4 regions of the Paenibacillus sp. FSL P2-0121 genome follow, and region 4 is predicted to be linked to each of the others. Evidence: riboswitches for the same ligand, from Rfam matches in the RefSeq annotation. Region 4 holds a riboswitch; each other region holds the start of a gene.
What was found. Region 4 has a riboswitch for cobalamin ahead of MKY54_RS02375 (anaerobic ribonucleoside triphosphate reductase). Riboswitches for the same ligand answer to the same signal wherever they lie in the genome.

Region 1 (4,956 bases), 550 kb from region 4:
TTAGCAAGCAGAAAGAGAATGCGCTGCGTGCCGCTTACCGCTGGTTTGGTGAAGAGAAGCCGAATGAGGAGATTTTTACAGGATTGTCTCCGCAGGAACTAGACGATGTGCAGCTACTGGGTCGTCGTTTGCTAAAAGAGGCGCGTGTTCTGGAACCCTTTGAACGGCTTCCGCTAGCCTTTTACTATACAACTCAGCGTGAAGGGGGTCCGCTGGATTACGATGCGCTTCTGGAGCTGTTAAAGCGTAAAGCCGGTTCCGACAAAGAAATCATCTATCGGTTTTTTGCTTGGTCGCAAGGCAATCCTTTATTTACGGTTTCGAATAAAAAGCTGCAACCGGGTTACCGTAAGGCGATTCTGAAGTATTTCCTGAGCAGTGATCGTGAAGCGTTCAAGAATCGGGAATTCCGAAAGAACTATGTCGCGGCAGCTCGGCCTGCTCTGCAAAATGTGTACAATGAAGCCCGCTCCCAACTGGCTTCCCCGCTGGCGCGCTGGATCAGCCGCAGCCGATTTCGACTCTTAATCTCCGGCTCCATTACGGGTATTCTGGTGATTATTGCAATTATCGTATTCAGTATGCTGCGTCCGGATGATACGAAGACGGCTCTGCCGGGGACAAGCCCTGAGCCGACCCCTGTTCAGAGTGCAGGCAATATGCTGCCTCCAGCTTCAGTATACTTGAAGGATCAGAGCGTCGAAGGAGATAAGGGGAGCAGCATATTGGTGTTCACCTTCGCAAGTGCAGATGACTGTGTGCAGTTTCAACCGACTGAGATTAGTTTAATGTCTTCGTCTACAGAGATAGATAAAAGCTTTAAGGTCGCTGCTACGAATGGGACTTGTCCAGTGCCGTCAACGGATGGGACGGATGAGGGAAACGCTGCTGACGAGTCAGATGCCGCTGGCACTACTGGAGGAACAGCAGAAGGTGCAGATGCTACTAATGCTGTAGCTGATGCATCTCCGTCTCCTACGCCTTCCTCTAATACTGAGGACAGCACTGGGTTGCCTTCCGCAACAGCTGTGACTGAAGGTGAACAACCTTCCTATCAGGTTGAGGTTACATTGGAGCCTGGAGCGACAATTCTAGAGAAAAGTATGATCAAAGCCGGAAGATTTACATTGATCGTAGATCCCGACCCTAATATTCCACCAGCTTCTGATTCAAGTGCTGAACCCTCCCCGACTGCAAGTCCGGATGGAACAGTCGAATAACAAGCTTTCTGAACAGCAATAACTACCGGAAGGTGGCGTATTGCTGTTCATTTTTTTGCTGCCCATACTAAGCTTTTCTATAGACATGCTATGTATTAATAGATATGATTATGGATGTCAAAATAAGATACTACATACTGGAAAAGGTGCAGACTCTATCAATCTAGTCGTCTGCTTAAAAGGGAAGTCCGGTGCAAGAGTCCGGCGCGGTCCCGCCACTGTATGTGCGGAGCGTTTCTTCTATAAGCCACTGCCCCGAAGGTAGGGTGGGAAGGTGAAGAACAGCGATGAAGCATTAGCCAGGAGACCTGCCTTTTTCGTGAGCGTTTCTATTCTTCGTGGGGTAAGAATGTGGAACATATACAGATGGACTGTTGGCAGGAAGCAAGCGCCGCAGCCTCAATTTGTAATCTTCCCTGACCGCCCTCCAAAGGGGCGGTCTTTATGTTATGCGTCTTATTCCCGGCAGTACCCATTCTTATACAGAAAGAGGTTAAACAATGAAGAAAATCATGTCTTCCAAGTTTGTAGCACTTGGGCTGGCCTTATTCATGGTCATTTCAATTCTAGGAACATCTCTTGCTCCGGCGGGACAAATATTTGCAGAAGCGGGCGCTGGCGCCGGTCTGGAGGCAACTGCTGCGGAGCGGATTAATGTTGCGGATGCGACTTATGCGGCTGCAGAATATCTCTTGAAAGGTGGCGTGCAATCGGATTGGCAAGCCATTGGATTAGCGCAAGCAGGGTACAAGCTGCCGGCTAGTTACCTTTCAGAGCTTGAGAAAAAAGTAAAGGATGCAGCTGGCGATTTCACCAATGTAACCGATTATGCTCGAATCGTGCTCGCAGTGAGAGCGATTGGTGCAGATCCTACTAGCTTTGCTGGTAACGGAACGACTCCTGGCTATAATCTGATTGAGAAAATTTATAATAATAGCAAGCTCAGTGAACAGACGCTTAATAATCCGGTATATGCTTTACTTGCGCTGGATTCTGGTAAATATAATATCCCAAGTGACGCGAAATGGACGGCGGATAAGCTCCTTACGGAGATTCTCTCCAAACAGAATCCGGATGGGGGCTTTGCACTAACCTCAGGCGCAAGTGAGCCTGATATGACAGCGATAACCTTGACGGCTCTGGCGGCACATAAAAATAATCCCGAAGCCTACTTAGCAGGGCTACAAGCCGTAGCTTGGTTATCTGCAGCTCAAGATAGCCATGGGGGTTACGGTGACAGTGCTGAAAGTAGCGCACAAGCAATCCTTGGACTCACATCCTTCGGAGTTGATCCTAGTGGATTAGAATACACCAAAAACAAAGTGGATCTAATGGAGAACCTGCTCAGCTATCGTCTAGCTGATGGTAGCTTCACCCATAGCCGTGGTGGAAGCAGTAATATTCTGGCGACAGAGCAAGGGCTTCAGGCGCTGGTTGCCTATAATTTGCTGTATAAAGGAAGCAACAGTAAGCTATACGATTTTTCCAAATCCTCCATTCAGAGTTCACTCATCTACGCTCCAGTAACGATTGAGGGACCACAGGCCACGTTGGCACAAGGGTACGCCTATGCTGGCAACGCACTTGGAGCGTTAGAGAAGCTGGCGCTTCAAACGAACTTGCCGATCACGAATCCTTCGGGCAGTTATGTGACTGGCATCGGAAGTATTGCTGCTGGAAGCTTTGGTGGTTATGACGGATGGATGTATGTTGTATCGCGTGACGGAAAATGGATTAATCCCGATGTAGGCATGAGTGATTTTGTACTTAAAGATTCAGATCAGGTACTGGTTTATTATGCCGGAGACGACACTAAGCTTGTGGATTCCGTTACGCTTTCCAAAGCAAATCTTAAAGAGGGCGATTCTTTTACCGTCACTGTAACTAGTAAGACGTGGAAATGGGACGCTGCTACGAATACTTCCTCTCCTGTAACTGCAAAAGCTGCGGGTGTTCAGGTCCAAATTGGAGCTCACAAGGTAACGACGAATGCTAAAGGTGAGGCCGTATTCTCAGGAAATATGCCCGCAGGTGACTATACACTGACTGTAACTGGCTACCGTGAAGGCAAAGCCCCAACGATTGCTAAATATACAAAAGCTCTAAAAGTGATTTCTAAGAATGTAACAGCTTCGCTAACCGTTGAAGGCCCGGAAGGGTTGATTAGTGAGGGGACTTTGAAAGCCTCCAATGCCCTTGAAGCGTTGCAACAACTAGGGTCTACCGATGATTTTAAAGTAGATATCACCAAATCGTCTTATGGCAACTTTGTATCAGGTATCCATGGAGTTTCGCAAGGTACTTACGACGGATGGTGGAGCTTCGTGGTATCACGCGGCGGGGAGTGGATATATCCAAGTGTGGGTATGGATGCGTTCGAACTACAGGAATCCGATCGTGTGCTTGTCTATTATGCAGGAGAAAATACACAGGTTGTAGATGCTGTGGTGCTTACCCCACCACAGCCAAAAGCTAATGAAGCTTTTACTGTAAAGGTTTCACAGAAAAAGTGGGTGTGGAATCAGGAAAGCTTCACTTCTGATCCGGTTATCTCACCGGCTGCAGGTGTGCAGGTTTCGATTGGTGATAAGAAGGTAATCACGAATGAACAAGGTGTAGCTGTTGTTGATGGGGGTCTCCCGGCAAATAGCTATACACTGACTGTTACCGGTTATACTAAAGACAGCGTACCGAGCGTAGCGCGTTATACTCAGTCTCTGACTGTCGGATCGTCTGTTATTGCTCCAGCAAAAGCTACCGCTACCCTCTCAGTGATTGGAGATAGCCGGAAAGGAACCATCCTAGCCAGTACAACAGTAGCTCTAAAAGAGGGCGAAACGGCTTATAGCTTACTAGTCAGTCAATTAGGGACTAAGGTAGTATCATCCGGCAACGCTGGAAGCATCTACGTGAAATCTATTGAAGGGTTGGCTGAATTTGATGGAGGCCCAAGCAGCGGATGGAAGTATAAAACGAACCGGGATGCGGATCCAAGCATCAGTGCAGACAGTTATATTTTGCAGAACGGTGATACTTTGTACTGGTACTATACCTCTGGAGAATAAGGAAGAGGAAGTTTGAGTAGGCGGGCACACTTGGATTCGGAGTAATAGCGGATCGGGTGCCCGTCCTTTTTATATTTGAGGAAAGTCGTTTTATGACAATATATACTTTTATTCGACACAATATTTAAAAAATCATCAAACTCTTAGCCCTTCCGACCGATAAAAATAGATAGATCATAAGATAATGTGAAGGCGGAGTGTAGATGAAAAATTTGAAAGTGAAATACAAAATAGGGTTGCTTTTGGTATTCGCTGTAATCATGGTTAATGTTGTAGGTGGCATAGGCATCATTACGATGACCCAAATGGCCGAAAAAACAAATGAGACATATAATGAAAATTTATTGCCTGTTTCTTACGTAGGGCAGATGCGTACGAATAATCGGGCTATTGAATCCTATCTTTTGGAGCGTTTGATTAGCGTAAATGCCAGCAAAAACAAAGAACTTTCTGAGAGTATCCAAGTGAAGGTTCAGGATAATAATGAACTTATGAACAAGGTGAAAGCGATTCAGTATAATGATCCTGCTATTGTAAGTAAAATCAAAGAGTATGAATCCTTTTTGCCAGATTATCGTGCACAGCGGGATAACATTATAAAGATTGCTGATAGTAATCATAATCAAGAGGCCTATAAAGTATTTTCAGGCGAATTTAACGAATCCCGTGAA
Region 2 (4,956 bases), 380 kb from region 4:
ATCTTGTCATTTGGCTTAAATTCATTATTAAAGCCTGTGATTAGACCTGCCTTATGCGCAGCATTCACATATGGATAGAACCAATCACCTAGAGCGACATCCTTATAGGTAATGCCTTTATCACTCTTAATATCAAGTTCTAATGCAGAAACGAGAATCTTAGTGAACTCCGCTCTTGTGATATAAGCTTTCGGATTCACCTGGCCATTATTACCTTGGATATATCCTTTTACTGTAGCTGTTTCAATCGCTGAATAGGCCCAGGAAGAGATCTTATCAGCATCTGTATACAGTTGTTTAATATCATTCGTGTTCTGGGTAGGATCCTTAGGAGTCACTGTTGGAGATGGACTCACATTTGGATCAACGCCGGCTTCCGGATTAGCTCCCCCACCAGGAGCAGGAGTAGCACCAGGCTTAGGCGTTGGGGTTGGAGTAGGGCTTGTAGTTGGTATCGGTGCATTTAGATCCACACCCAAATTCGTAGTATAACGCCACTGAATTCTGTCCCCGGAACTTAGGTCATATGAAGATGCTCCATAATTAGGATATTTCCCATTCACATTATACATCCATCCACTGCCGCTGCCATGGTCAAATTCCCCATCACCAGCTATGGATTCAACATATACACTTCCAAAGTCACTGTTCCAGGAATCTCTATAGTCGATACCGCGGCTATCCAGCACTCTTTTTAGTACAGACCACACTGTGTCACCAGATTGGAGCTCTACCTGTACAGATGGAACAACATATCCCTTATTAATCGTAAGCTTATCCACGGACAGGATTACATATGGTTTCGATGGAGTGGTTCCGCCACCATTGTTGCCACCATTGTTGCCGCCATTTCCTTCACCATTTCCGCTACCATTACCGTTACCACCGTCGCCGCCAGGTGTTTGTACTGCACTGGAAGCATACGCAATGTAGTCAGTGAAGTGATTGGTTTTTACAATTAAGTCATTTCCACTATCATAGGCATACTCAGACTTACCGCTTGCAAAACCTAAGTCATCACTTGCAAATTTTTGAATGGCATGAGGGGTGCCATATTGAATATAAGCAGCTTCTTTTCCTTTAAGGTCCTTAAAGGTTAACGTAATAAATTGACTAAATTCTACTCTTGCACTACCACCCATGGAAAATGCTTGAAGAATGTTATCAAGCTTCTTGTCCCCAGGAATAATCTGATTCACACTATCTTTTAGTGCAGATTCTGCACCGGTTAAAGCTGAAATCAGTTCAATCGCAGAGGCATCCCCACTTGTAACTTTTGCACCCTTAGGAATGACTACAGATACGTTACCTTTTATGGCCTCTATCTGAGGAAGGTCGCTGTTACTTGGTAAATTGACACTAACCTTTGATTGATTTTCTTCCGAAATAGCTACTGTGATTTCTTTGTTGCTATCTCCAGCGCTGATCGGAACGATATAATCATTAGCGTCATTTGGGATTTCAACTTTCGGGTTCTCCCCAGAAGGTAACGGAAGTTCTTTCGGACCCTCTGGTTGCCCAGGCCCCGGTTCTTCTGGTTGTTCCAGTTGCACATCATTCATATCAAAGAGACGGTTGCTATGATTGATCAGACGATCATAGGACACAAGAGCATACGTACCTTGGTCCGTCGCCATATTGTCCACTTTGCCTGTGAGGATATGCTTAAATCCACCCTCAGGTGCAGCAAAGCTAAGTAATGCATCAATAAGCGAATTTCCACTTTTAACAAATCTAGCGTCAGTGTGCGGATCTACGCCTACACCAGTTAAGGCTACAATTACCTGCGAGATACTCTCGCTGCTAGTGCTTCCCCAGCTTGTAAATCCGCCTTGATTGTTTTGGTTATCGGACAGCCATTGGATGGCCCGATCCACGGCAGCTTTTACATCATCACGGGATGCATAATAAGGTGCAAGAGCTTGCATCGCCATCGCAGTCATATCGACATCGGCTTTGGTTACGCCTAATTCCCAGCCACCAGCTTCTGCTGTACCTTTTTTAACCTCTTTATCTAAAATGTACTGAACTAGTTTTTCTCTTGTGGTCTGTTCTGTAACTCCATCAACTACAGGGATCTCATAGTTATGGCTATCTAACGCAATCAGAGCAAAAATCGGACCATTATTGCCTTGCTTTTGGATATATTGATAATCAGCCAGTGCTTTTCTCAGATCATATCCCGCAACATTTGTGATATCTTTTCCGATAGAGGTAAGTCCTAATATTGCTCTGGAATTCTCTGTGCTTTTATTGGCGTCGAGTTTTCCATCCTCTTTAATGATTGATGCTATTTTCGTAGCTACATTGTTGTAATAAAGATCGTAATAACCGTTAGGTACTGTATAGTTCGCCCGAGCCAGAGAAAGGATTGACCATTCTCCGCTACCTGTTCCAAACGTTGGATTCTTTACAGTATTTAAAATATAAGCAAGGTTTTTATCTAACTGTTGTTTGACGGCAACTGAAGTTTCCAGTTTGTAAGTAACCTGATAAGTTACATTTGTTTTGTTTCCAGCTCCGTCAAGAGCCGTTACAGTAATTGCATTACTGCCTGAATTCAGAGTAGCTTTATACTCCCCATTTGCAGGTGATAAAGTAACTCCATTCAGCTTCACTTCTGGAGTAATGTCACTATATACATTGTCTGTGACAGCTACTTTGAAGCTTATTTCTTTATTGGATACTTCCTGTTTATCTTGTATGCCACTTACTGTAATAACAGGGGGTTCTATGTCTAATGCATTATTAAGACCGACAAGCGCATGATCTACACTTATTTGAGAGCTTGCCATGTTTTCGAGCACGGAATAGGCTTCATAAACTGCCGATTGCACTACTGGTCTGTCCAAAATAGTTTCTTTATTAGGGGCACTGTTAATCTCGGCGATTTCCGCAGTTAAAGCATCCTTATTGGCAAGTTGAACTGGGATTTCCCCCCAGCCGCCAAGATCAGAACCATAGCCATAAGTGGTGAACTGAGTTCGAATGATGTCACCGTCTTGAGGCTTATAATCGGTCATCCCAAACGGAGGAAACACATTATTTACTGCATACATCCAACCCGACATGGAGGTGTAGTCAAACTGACTTAACCACTCGGGGTCTGCTTTAGTGCCGACTGTATTCCCATCGGCTGAAATCATATCTAAAATATATTGTGGAATATTGACTTCGCTTCTGCCACTATCTTTAACTTCTGATAAATAAAAACCACTATCTATATTTCCTAAATATCTATAATTCCCATCACCTAGCGCACGTGTTATTAAAGATGCGCCATTATCGCCTTCATAAATCGGAACTTTAATAGGTTCCTTAATATACCCTTGGCCTAAGGTGAATTTCTCTACGGATACAGATACATACCCTTTAAGGGTAGAGCTTGCTCCATCTGCTTGAGCCGGGATTACACTTGTAGAGAATGTCGTAATAAATACAGCTACAATAAGTAACCACGCTAAAAACTTATTTTTCTTCATTTTTCCATAACCCTTCCCTTCATACCTATGATAAAAAACAGAATAAACTTTCTCATAACCACAAAAAAACCACTCAACATAAACGTCAAGAGGTTAAGATAGTGAACCACAGTAATAGCTGGCAAACACTATTCAAGCACCTCTCTATCGATCGTAGAGTTTGATGGTGTAACAGAAAAAGGCAGATATTCTGGCTCAAGTATCATCACCCTTGCTGCCTTCCCAGTTTCCCAGTGGCATTTTGCAAGGACTCCTCTTTCACAGCGGCGGGACCGCGCGGGATTCACACCCGCTTTCCATTTAACCAATCTATGATTGTACTTCCGCAACATTCATAGTTGGCACCTATTTCTAATTTTAAATTTTCATGCTTCATCATATCTAATATATATGCTTTTGTCATGTTATATTTCTTTTTTGTATAACGGGCAGCTAGAGATAATCCTATTGAATAACCAATTTCTACGACTAGGGGTTATTTAAATAATTTCTTTATCCAACTGTGGGGAAAATTAATTTAAATCACTAATTCTTATATGAATTTACCACAAATTAGTAAGGTACTCGCTAAGTGTATTCTATGTTAGGGTATATCAAGAAAGCGTTTACAAAAATAACACTGGAGGTGTTTGCGTTCATTTAACCACCAAGTACAGCGTCAAAGCCAGGTCCAAGCATCCTAAATTTATCTCACAAAGGAGAATTCAATGACTACGCGAATCCAGAAATCCTTCTTATCATTGACACTTGTCACCGCTCTTCTGCTCTCTCTGTTCTCATCCATGGCCGCAGCTGCAACTAAGGACGAGCAACAAGCTAAGGCAGCGCCAAAGAGTAAGATCCAATCCTATGTAGACGAAATGCAGCCCGGATGGAACCTCGGCAATACTTTAGATGCTACAGGTGAGGATGAAACCTCCTGGGGCAATCCACGTGTGACCCAAGAACTTATTAAAAAGATCGCCGCTCAAGGCTATAAAAGCATTCGGATTCCTGTGACCTGGGATACTCACATGGGTGCGGCACCAGACTATACCCTAGAAAAGGCCTACCTCGACCGTGTGGAAGAAGTTGTCGGCTGGGCACTGGACGCCAAGCTTTATGTCATGATTAATGTCCATCATGATTCCTGGCTATGGGTAAGCCATATGGAAGAAAAACACGATGAAACGCTGGCACGTTATAATGCAGCCTGGACTCAAATTGCCGATCGCTTCAAGGACAAATCCGATAAGCTGATGTTCGAGAGCATAAATGAACCTCGGTTCACCGATGGTGGAAGCACAGACGAAGCAAAAATGGAACAAATGCTTACTGAACTTAATAACTCTTTCTATCAAATCGTGCGGAAATCCGGTGGGAAAAACGACCTCCGCCCACTTGTATTACCTTCATTAGAGTCTTCACCTACGCAAACAAGAATGGATCATCTCTATAAGACGATTACGGCTCTGAACGATCCAAATATTATTGC
Region 3 (4,956 bases), 2.5 Mb from region 4:
ACAGATCTCTTCCGTCTCTCATTTCTATAACGCCCCAAAACTTGGAAGGTTGCACTGGAATATGGAATTCCGGTAAATTTCTTTTGGTTTTTCATGTTGAATACACAAAAAGCCGCATTTCTGCGGCTCTTATTGGACATATTTTTGATGTGGGAAGGTGACCCGAAAGTTAAAGAACTCATTTGCTTACAAACTCATTATTTGGTACAATTACCACGTCTAACCTAGTAAAAAAAGCCAAATACCCTCTATTCATAATGAATGAGGGCGTGACACGGCTTTGTTGAGACAAGCTCCACCTTGCTAAACAGAGCCGTTCATTGAATGATACTATCAATTACTATAAGGGGAGGTGAACCCTCATGGCAAAAGACGTAGTTTGTGAAGTTAACTCCTGCACCCACTGGGCAGAAGAGAACAAATGCAGCGCTGAATCGATCTTCGTAGCTTTCCACAGCTCCCAAGAACCAAAACGCGCAGAAGAAACAGATTGCAAAACTTTCGAAAGTAAATAAGTAAATGCCTGAAGGGACCCTCCACGGTTCCTTCTTTTTCTTTTTCATTCTAACAAGATTGAGAATTATTATCAAGTAGCTGATTATAAAAAAATAAGTGAACTAAAAAGCCAGGGTAAATTACCCTGGCTCTAATTTATTTATGTCTATTTTGATGCAATAACCCCTGACTTTTCCCTCGCAATAGCAGCAGCGCTTACCATGTTACGTAGTGCATCCTCTGTCTCCTGCCAGCCACGTGTTTTCAGACCGCAATCCGGATTAATCCAGAACTGTTCAGGGTCCAGCACCCGCAGCGCACGATCGATATTCGCCGTCATTTCTTCTACAGCCGGAACCCGCGGGCTATGGATGTCATACACTCCAAGACCGATTCCTTTATCATAGGCCTGCTCCTCAAAGCTGATAATCAGCTCCCCATGGCTACGTGAAGTCTCAATGGAGATTACATCAGCATCCATAGCCGATATGGAATCGATCATGTCATTGAATTCGCTATAGCACATATGCGTATGAATTTGTGTCGTAGCCTTCACATGGTTCGTAGCAACGCGGAACGACTTCACTGCCCAGTTCAGGTAATGCTCACGGTCTTCTGCCTTAAGCGGAAGTCCTTCACGTATAGCCGGCTCATCCACTTGAATCATTTCGATGCCTGCATCTTCCAACGCTTTTACTTCATGGCGAAGGGCAAGAGCAATTTGATTGGCTACCTCTTCCCGGCTGAGATCATCACGTACAAATGACCAATTGAGGATAGTTACAGGACCCGTCAACATTCCTTTAACCGGAAGCTTCGTCAACGATTGTGCATAGACACTTTCTTTAACAGTCATAGGCTGTATAAATGCAACATCCGCGTAGATCACCGGTGGCTTAACGCAACGGGAACCGTAGGATTGAACCCAGCCATTACTAGTAAACAAGTATCCGTCCAGCTTTTCTCCGAAAAACTCCACCATATCTGTACGCTCGAACTCACCGTGGACCAGAACATCCAGACCTAGCTTTTCTTGGAAGGTAATTGCATCCGCGATCTGCTCACGAACAAATCCATCATAACGCTCCTGATTCCAGACCCCTTTACGCCATTTCAATCTCGCCTGACGCACTTCTACTGTCTGCGGGAAGCTACCAATTGTAGTGGTTGGCAGAAGTGGAAGCTGCCATTTCTCTTGCTGCACCTTTAAGCGTTCAGCAAAAGGCAAACTGCGTTGGTCCGGCAAAGCTGCAAGTGCAAGCACTTGCTCCGCCACATCCTTACGACCACGCTCAGGTAGTGCGCGGAATGCTGCAATAGCTTCACGACTAGCGGCCAGCGCTGCTTTAGCAGCTTCTCCTTTATCTGCGAGGGCTGCTCCGAGCAAACTAAGCTCTGCAAGCTTCTCATCGGCAAAAGCTAACGCATTCTTAACTGTCGCCTTCAGCTTCAACTCACCTTGAACGGTGACTGGGACATGCAGCAGACTGCAAGAAGGCTGAAGAATAAGACGATCAAGCGGCACATGAACGCTGAGCTTTTCTACCAGTTGCAGCTTAGCGTCTAAATCGGAACGCCAGATGTTCCGTCCATCAATAATTCCGGCACCCAGCCATTTGTCCTTCGGCCAGCCAAGACGTTCGATAGAAGCCAGATTCGCTCCACCATCGTGCACAAAGTCAAGACCCAAGCCTTGAACAGGCAACTCTAGCAGTGCCTCCAACGGTTCAGCAGCTTCGAAATACGTCTGTAAAATAATATTCAAGCCCGGCACGGAGCCGGCAATTTCTGTGTATATCGAGTTAAGCAGTGTTAATTCTTCTTTACTTATGCCTGTAACAATCGCTGGCTCATCGATTTGTACCCAGCTTACCCCTTCTTGCTTCAGTTCCTGTAGCAGTTGAACATAGACTGGAACAAAACGTGCAGCAATCTTGGCGATATCTGCCGCTGCGTAACCTTTGGACAGCTTAAGGAAGGTATACAGACCTAAAAGTACCGGTTTACCTTCAATCCCTGCCTGCGATTTAGCAAAACGATAAGCCGCTAGAGGTTTATTTTCAGTCAGGCGTGGTGTTTGTGTGCCGATCTCTGGAACGATATAGTGATAGTTCGTATTGAACCATTTGGTCATCTCACAGGCAGTAGCCTCAGCATTACCACGGGCCATTGCAAAATAAAGATCAAGCCCGATGTCGCCGCCATCATACGTGTACCGTGGAGGTACAATTCCAAACATAACAGCCGTATCCAACACATGGTCATAAAAAGTAAAATCATTTACCGGAATAAGCTCAATTCCTGCCTCTTGCTGGGTCTTCAAATGCTGCAGCTGAATTGCTGCCATTTCGGAGCGGAATTGCTCCTCATTTATTTTCCCCTGCCAGTAGGCTTCCAGTGTCTTTTTCCACTCGCGGTTCTTTCCGATTCTCGGATATCCAAGATTGCTTACTTTTACTTTATTCGTCATCTCGATACACTCCCTCTTCCATCTCTTATTTCAAACTCCAAAGCTACTTGCTTTCCTATAAAAAAGAGCGCCCTTCCCTAAAAAAGTCAAAGGGAAAGACGCCCATGATATACCCATGGTTAACGTCTAACACCTCCCTATCTTCCGTAGGTGAAGCAGTGCTGTTGAAACAGGCAGGTCTCCTGGCTAGCGGCGTCAACATCTTGAGCAGTCTTCCCAGCAGTAGTAAATTGCCAGTGACCTCTGTTGCTCGAGATTCTTCCGTTACAGTGGCGGGACCGCATCGGCTTCGAACCGAATTTCCCTATTAAGTCTACCGAATTACTATTTTCCGGTCAGCACCTGTCTCCGATATCATTCATCATTTGAGTGTCTTAATCTGATGTCATCATACGTGAAAGCCCCAGCAATCTGCAATAGATTACTGGGGCTTCTGTTATATCGATTCCTTATAACGGACTTAGAAAAATACGAAATATACTACAGCAGCAAGAATTATACGGTATATAGCAAACGGTAAGAGCTTGATACGATTGATCAGTTTTAAGAAGAAACGCATCGATAACAGCGCAAATAGGAAGGCACTAATAAAGCCTGCAATAAAAAACGGCAACGCGTCCATGGTGAAATATTGCCAGTTTTTCATCAGTGACAACAGACTGGCACCTGCCATGATGGGTACTGCCATAATAAACGTAAAATCAGCAGCGGCACGATGGCTCATCCCGAGGAGTACGCCACCAGAAATCGTCGAGCCCGAGCGTGAAAATCCAGGCCATAACGAAAAACACTGTACAAGACCTACACCAAGTGCCTGTTTGTATGTAATCTGATCTACACTCTCAGTTCTGATCTTCTTCGGCCCAAACAGATCGGCAATAATCATTAATATAGCCCCAATCACTAGACCAATTAACACTGTTGATGTAGAGAATAAATGCTCATCAATATAATCATTAAACAGAACACCTAACACACCTGCAGGCACTAACCCTACCAGAACCTGAGTCAGCTTGAGGTGCCCGCCCTGCTCCAACTTCGGTAGCTCCTCTGTTACAGGATCCAACTGCTTACGGCTGAAACGCTTTAAACCCAACAGATCAATGAACCGATTTCTAAAAATCACAACAACCGCTAATATTGAACCCAGTTGAATAACTACTTTGAAGGTATTTGCCGTATATTGTCCAAATAACTCCTGTGATTTCAGCCACATATCATCAACAATAATCATATGACCCGTGGAGGATACTGGAGCAAATTCGGTTAAACCTTCAACAAGCCCCAAAATAATGGCTTTAATAATCGTTAATAGCTCCATGTGTTTCCCTCCTTTTTAATAGTCATTTCTATTATCAGTCCACTACCCGCTTAGCCCTCAGTGTTCATTCTCCGGCTGCGTTTGCGGAAGTACAGAAACCCAAGGATAACTAATCCGCCAGCAATTAGTACATAGACTACATTGGAGTACACATCCATGTACATGGCAATGTCTTCCCAGGATTCGCCCAATGCCGCGCCAATAAGCACAAGCAGCAAATTCCATCCCAATGTGCCAATCGTTGTGAAGATCATAAATACTCCAAATTTCATGCCCGACATTCCCGCCGGAATCGAAATCAGACTGCGGACCAGCGGAACCATCCGACAAAACAATACAGTCCAATAGCCATATTTATCAAACCAGGCGTCAGCCTTGTGGATATCTTTTTTAGTGACGCGAATTAGGCCCCCCCAGCGTTCAACCAGCTTCTCTAACCGGCTCACATCCAATAATCGGCCAATATAATAGAGAATTACTGCACCCAGTAGTGATCCAGCCGTGGCAGCAATGATTACACCAGGGATCGTTAAGCTCGTCGTAGTGGTCATAAATCCTCCAAAGGGCAGGATCACTTCTGAAGGAATTGGTGGAAATATATTTTCAAAGGCCAGCATCAGAAAAATACCGAAGTAACCAAACTGCTCCATAAAATCTGTAATCCATGCTT
Region 4 (4,956 bases):
AGGGATTACGCCGGAGCTTGTGTTCTTGTGGCCACGGATATCCGAACCACGTGCTCGTACTTTTCCAAGGTAAACGCCGATGCCGCCACCCATTTTGCTTAGACGTGCTACGTCTGTATTGGAGTCAAAGATACCCTCTAGGGAATCGTCTACAGTATCAATAAAGCAGCTGGATAGCTGTCCAGCGACCTTTTTGCCGGCATTGGACATTGTAGGTGTAGCAGCAGTCATATAGATGTTGCTCATAGCCCAATAAGCTTCTTTTACAAGCTCAAGACGTTTTTCAGCTGGCTCACGGTGCATCAGGTACATAGCAATAATCATATAACGTTCTTGTGGAAGCTCCATTACACGGCCGTCAAAATCATGCGCCAAATAACGGTCGGATAGCGTAAGCAGACCGATATAGTCAAACAAAAGGTCGCGTGTATAATCGATACACCCGCCTAGTTCGATAATTTGTTCTTTGGTGTAATGACTTAGAAGTTCTTCGCGATAGATTCCTTTTTTCACGAGATCCGTAATTAGTGGATACAATTCACCGTAAGGCTCTTCTGGATAAGCTTTGTAGCGGCGATGGACGGCAGCTTTTTTATAAAGGGTAGTCAGAAGGGCGCGGGCAGCTGCGAACTTCCAGTTAGGCTCTTCTTTTGTTACAAGCTCTAGAGCGCTCATGGTGAAGGCGTTGCTGATTTCTTCTCCGCTTACCGAGTCACGACGCAGTTTGGAATTCACTCCACGCAGCAAAGTTTCTTTATTTAGTTGATCGAGACCTTCCAGAATACGGTCAGCGTAGACGGAAAGACGGTTCTCATCAAAAGCCAGTTGGCGATTATCCGGTTTTACTACGAATTGCGGCATGTTTAGTTCATCCCTTCTTATTTCAAATTAATTTTCAATATCAAAAATTGATATATTATAGCGCAGCAGGCTGCCACAGAAAGACCTCCGAGCCGTTCATGCTGGCCGGAATGTCGATAATGCGTTGGTTGGAGCTTCCCCGGTAGAGAAGCGTAGTATCTTTCAGTTCTTCTACAAATCTTCCATCTATTAACACCTGACACTGTTTAAGTAGATTCCACTCCGGCGTACCGGGAAGGGCTGTAAGTTCTTCGTACGTATAACCACTGTAAATCCAGATTGAGAACCCTGGCAGTACAGTGCGAAGCTCATGAATGAACCCCAGCAACTCTTCTGCTGAGAAAAAAGGATCGCCGCCTGCCAGTGTCAGACCATCCAGCAAAGGGTTAGCGGCGATTTCTGCAATGATTTCATGTTGTCGTTCTAAGGTGAAGACTTCTCCATATTTAAAGTTCCATGTCTCGGGATTAAAACATCCCGGGCAACGATGGCGGCAGCCGCTGAGAAAGAGGACGGCCCGCATGCCCTCTCCCTCGTTAATCGACTCCGGATAGTAACCGCAAATATTCATAGATGCTTAACGCGATCCCGAACTTCAGCTTGTTTGGCGGCATTAAAGCGGGTCTGATAGTCGCCGGTTAAATAACCTGTAACTCTGCGCAAACGGCGGATGTGCACATCATTCTCATTTGCGTTGCAGGAAGGACAGTTTGTCCCAATTACGCCTTCGTATCCACAGCTGGAGCAGCGGTCAATCGGATGGTTAATGCTGAAATAACTGACCTGTTGTTCGAGCGCATATTTAATGATTTTGATAAAAGCCGATGGGTTGTTGCGGGCATTGCCGTTTAATTCGACATAAGAAATAGCCCCGGCATTGCAGTATTCATGGAAAGGAGCTTCCAAGCTGATCTTCTGAGCAGCACCCAGATCGAAGTATACAGGGATGTGAAAAGAGTTCGTATAATATTCACGGTCGGTTACGCCCGGAATGGAACCCAGTACCTTGCGGTCAACTTTGGTGAATTTACCGGACAAACCTTCTGCTGGAGTTGCGAACAGGGTGATGTTAAGATCCAGTTCCTCACTTTTCCGATCGCAATAGTCCCGCATATGACGCACGATAGCCAGCGCCTTGGAATGAACTTCCATATCCTCGCCATGGTGTTTACCGTACATAGCTTTCATACATTCCGCCATACCGATGAAGCCAAGAGACAGACTGCCATGCTTCAGCAGATCGCCTACAGTGTCATCAGGTGCAAGGTGTTCGCCGCCTTCCCAGACGCCTTCTCGCATCATGAAATCGGAAGCTTTAGCTTTTTGTGCGGTTTGGATGTGGAAGCGATGGAGAAGTCCTTCCAGCGCAATATCCATATAATGATTTAGATCTTCATAGAAGCCAGCTTCGTCTGCGACGGTACGTCTGCCTGTTACTGTGCCGTGTGCCAGACCTAGCCGAACCAGATTCAGTGTATTAAAGGAAAGGTTGCCCTTCCCAGAGCAATGATTACGCCCAAAACGGTCACCGAGCACTCGGGTTCGGCAGCCCATTGTAGCGAACTCCGTATCAGGATCACTTGGATCATAATACTGCAAGTTGAGCGGAGCGTCCAGATTAGCGAAGTTTGGATATAGTCTGCGCGCAGAACATTCAGCTGCTTTTAGGAACAGTTCATAGTTAGGATCGCCTTGCTGTTGATTGATTCCTTGCTTGCATTTGAAGATTTGAATCGGGAACACTGGTGTTTCTCCGCTGCCAAGTCCGTTCATAGTTGCGGTTAGCAGAGAACTGATCACAAGCTGACCTTCTGGTGAAGTACAAGTACCGTAGTTGATGCTGGTAAACGGTATTTGTCCACCGGATCGGCTGGACATGGTATTCAGATTATGTACCATACTTTCAGCCGCTTGCAGGGTTTCGATTTCGGTTTCCTTTAGTGCAAAACGGAACGCTCTTGGATATGACTCCGCCAGATCGGTCCGGCTCATCGTAATCTCGCCCAAAGATTCGTCAGCTTGTCCTTCTTCAAAATAATCCAGACCCTTGCGGAACAGCTTGGCGAAGGATTTGGTTACATAAGGTGCCAGATCGTAATCGAGTTTATTGGCGGATACACCACCATATTGAGCATTTTGCTGGGATTGGAAAATAATCGCTACCAGAGACATAGCTGTCATTATTGAGTTCGGAGGACGAACGCTGCCGTTGCCGGTATTGAAACCTTCACGGAGAAGTTTATCAAACGGGATAAAAATACAGTTCGTCGTTCCAATCGCGTATTGATCCAGATCATGCACATAGACGACATTGTCATCAATAGCCTGCACTAGCTGTGGCGGCATCGTAAAATTGCGGGCGTACCATTTTGAATATTCACTGCCGAACTTGCTCATTTTACCGGAGAAACTCTCTCCATTCAAATTGGCATTCTCGCGCAATAGGTCCATATCCCGACTGTCGATAATATCCCGGCCTAAATCAATGAGCTCTTCTAAAAGAACTTCCCGTGCATTTTCTACTCCATTAAATTGTCTCTCCAACAACGTCATTGTACAGCTCTCCTCTCAGTATAAAAGAAAAACATCTATCATCAAATCCATATATCCATAAGAAGTTGGACTGCTATAAGCAGTCGTATATTTGTTCAGATTACATAAAAAAAGCATCCCCTACCCGAGGATGGCAGAAAATGCCCGATGCGTTATGTAAATATCCACACGGATATTTGCAGAGGTCTCTACGTAGATGACCGCATGCGGACACCATCCCTGTTCCTCGCAGGCATCAATAGTTGGTGTCGTCGAAACAGGTAGGTCTCCTGGCTTCCGTGGGATCTCTCGGCGCCTTCCCAAGGGTGTTCCTAACCCTCAGTGGCATTTGCCGGGAGATGTGGATTCTCAAGCTTCCCAGAAGCTTAAGAAGGCCATCCGGTTACAGTGGCGGGACCGCAGCGGATTCTCACCGCGCTTCCCTATTAAGCTCTAAATCCGGTTAAGGATCAAAGCGCCTGTCTCCACTATATTTTGTTGTCGTTAGATAAAAATAACCCAAGATGTTGTGTTTGTAAACAGTTTTTTAGAAAACCCGCGCGGGGAGCGGGTTCTTTAAAAGTACTCCACAAATGATCCACAGGCTGTCCATAAGTAATCCACAATTGATCCACAGGGAGATGCGAAATGATTCATAAATTGTCCGAAAAGATGCCACAAAGAGTCCATAAATATAGTGCAGATGACCCTAGAATTTGCTCATGAGAAAATACCCTTAGCCCAAAGTCATATTTTGGAGTAATCAGAAGAAATAGAAGAGATAAGGGAGGATAATCTTGCTTAGTTTGTGACAGAGCGGTGGAATTGTTACAATGGAAGGAGACAGCTACTATAAAATTTCGAGGAGGTATTCTCATGCCTATTGCTGAAGTTACAGTTATTCCAATTGGAACAGGCAGTACCAGTCTTAGCAGCTATGTTGCGGATATGCAGCGGGTGCTGAAGACAGTAGAAGGGATTACTTATGAACTTACGTCCATGGGGACGATCATCGAAGGGCCTCTGCAACGCATTTTTGCCGCGGTAGAAGCTTTGCATGAGTCTCCTTTTTCCGCAGGTGCAGAACGTGTCTCTACCTCACTTAAAATAGACGACCGCCGCGATAAACCCTCTACTAGCCGTGGAAAGTTAGAGTCTGTGGAGCGTAAGCTACAGGTGGATTAGCAGTTTAGAAGGGCGGAAAACAGGGAGAATAGGCTTGCGTTTCTGGCTGAAAGTTGTATAATATTTTTTGTTTGGCAGAAAAACAGCGTTAAGCTGGTGTAGCTCAGGGGTAGAGCAACGCACTCGTAATGCGTAGGCCGGGGGTTCAATTCCCTTCACCAGCATCCTTACAAAGTCGATAGTGGCGCGTGTTCCCGGGTTTTTGGAACTGCGCCTTTTTTTGTACAAGCATCAACTTCTAACATTCTTCTAACCTTTAGTCGAGTAAAGTGGGTGTCTCGTCAATTTTCTCCACTTCTTTTCGGGTTCCTAGAATAGAATCTCCGATACATCGGGGCACAGCTTCCTGCAAGTTGGGGAGAACATGTGAATAAGTAT

Region 1: linked by a shared signal. The riboswitch ahead of MKY54_RS04625 (DUF4430 domain-containing protein) and the one ahead of MKY54_RS02375 (anaerobic ribonucleoside triphosphate reductase) in region 4 are both predicted to bind cobalamin.
Region 2: linked by a shared signal. The riboswitch ahead of MKY54_RS03950 (S-layer homology domain-containing protein) and the one ahead of MKY54_RS02375 (anaerobic ribonucleoside triphosphate reductase) in region 4 are both predicted to bind cobalamin.
Region 3: linked by a shared signal. The riboswitch ahead of metE (5-methyltetrahydropteroyltriglutamate--homocysteine S-methyltransferase) and the one ahead of MKY54_RS02375 (anaerobic ribonucleoside triphosphate reductase) in region 4 are both predicted to bind cobalamin.

The regions. Positions count from the first base shown of each region.
Region 1 is NZ_CP150245.1:1,089,517-1,094,472, forward strand. It holds gene MKY54_RS04620 (glycosyltransferase) at 1-1,220, shown strand, start outside; cobalamin riboswitch at 1,348-1,551, shown strand; gene MKY54_RS04625 (DUF4430 domain-containing protein) at 1,721-4,285, shown strand; gene MKY54_RS04630 (methyl-accepting chemotaxis protein) at 4,489-4,956, shown strand, end outside.
Region 2 is NZ_CP150245.1:920,469-925,424, reverse strand. It holds gene MKY54_RS03950 (S-layer homology domain-containing protein) at 1-3,482, opposite strand, end outside; cobalamin riboswitch at 3,645-3,846, opposite strand; gene MKY54_RS03945 (cellulase family glycosylhydrolase) at 4,190-4,956, shown strand, end outside.
Region 3 is NZ_CP150245.1:5,039,164-5,044,119, forward strand. It holds gene MKY54_RS22405 (DUF1540 domain-containing protein) at 363-515, shown strand; gene metE (5-methyltetrahydropteroyltriglutamate--homocysteine S-methyltransferase) at 662-2,965, opposite strand; cobalamin riboswitch at 3,120-3,326, opposite strand; gene MKY54_RS22415 (undecaprenyl-diphosphate phosphatase) at 3,426-4,286, opposite strand; gene MKY54_RS22420 (DedA family protein) at 4,337-4,956, opposite strand, start outside.
Region 4 is NZ_CP150245.1:543,822-548,777, forward strand. It holds gene MKY54_RS02365 (ribonucleoside-diphosphate reductase subunit alpha) at 1-861, opposite strand, end outside; gene nrdG (anaerobic ribonucleoside-triphosphate reductase activating protein) at 917-1,432, opposite strand; gene MKY54_RS02375 (anaerobic ribonucleoside triphosphate reductase) at 1,429-3,414, opposite strand; cobalamin riboswitch at 3,656-3,891, opposite strand; gene MKY54_RS02380 (MTH1187 family thiamine-binding protein) at 4,270-4,578, shown strand; tRNA gene MKY54_RS02385 (tRNA-Thr) at 4,671-4,742, shown strand.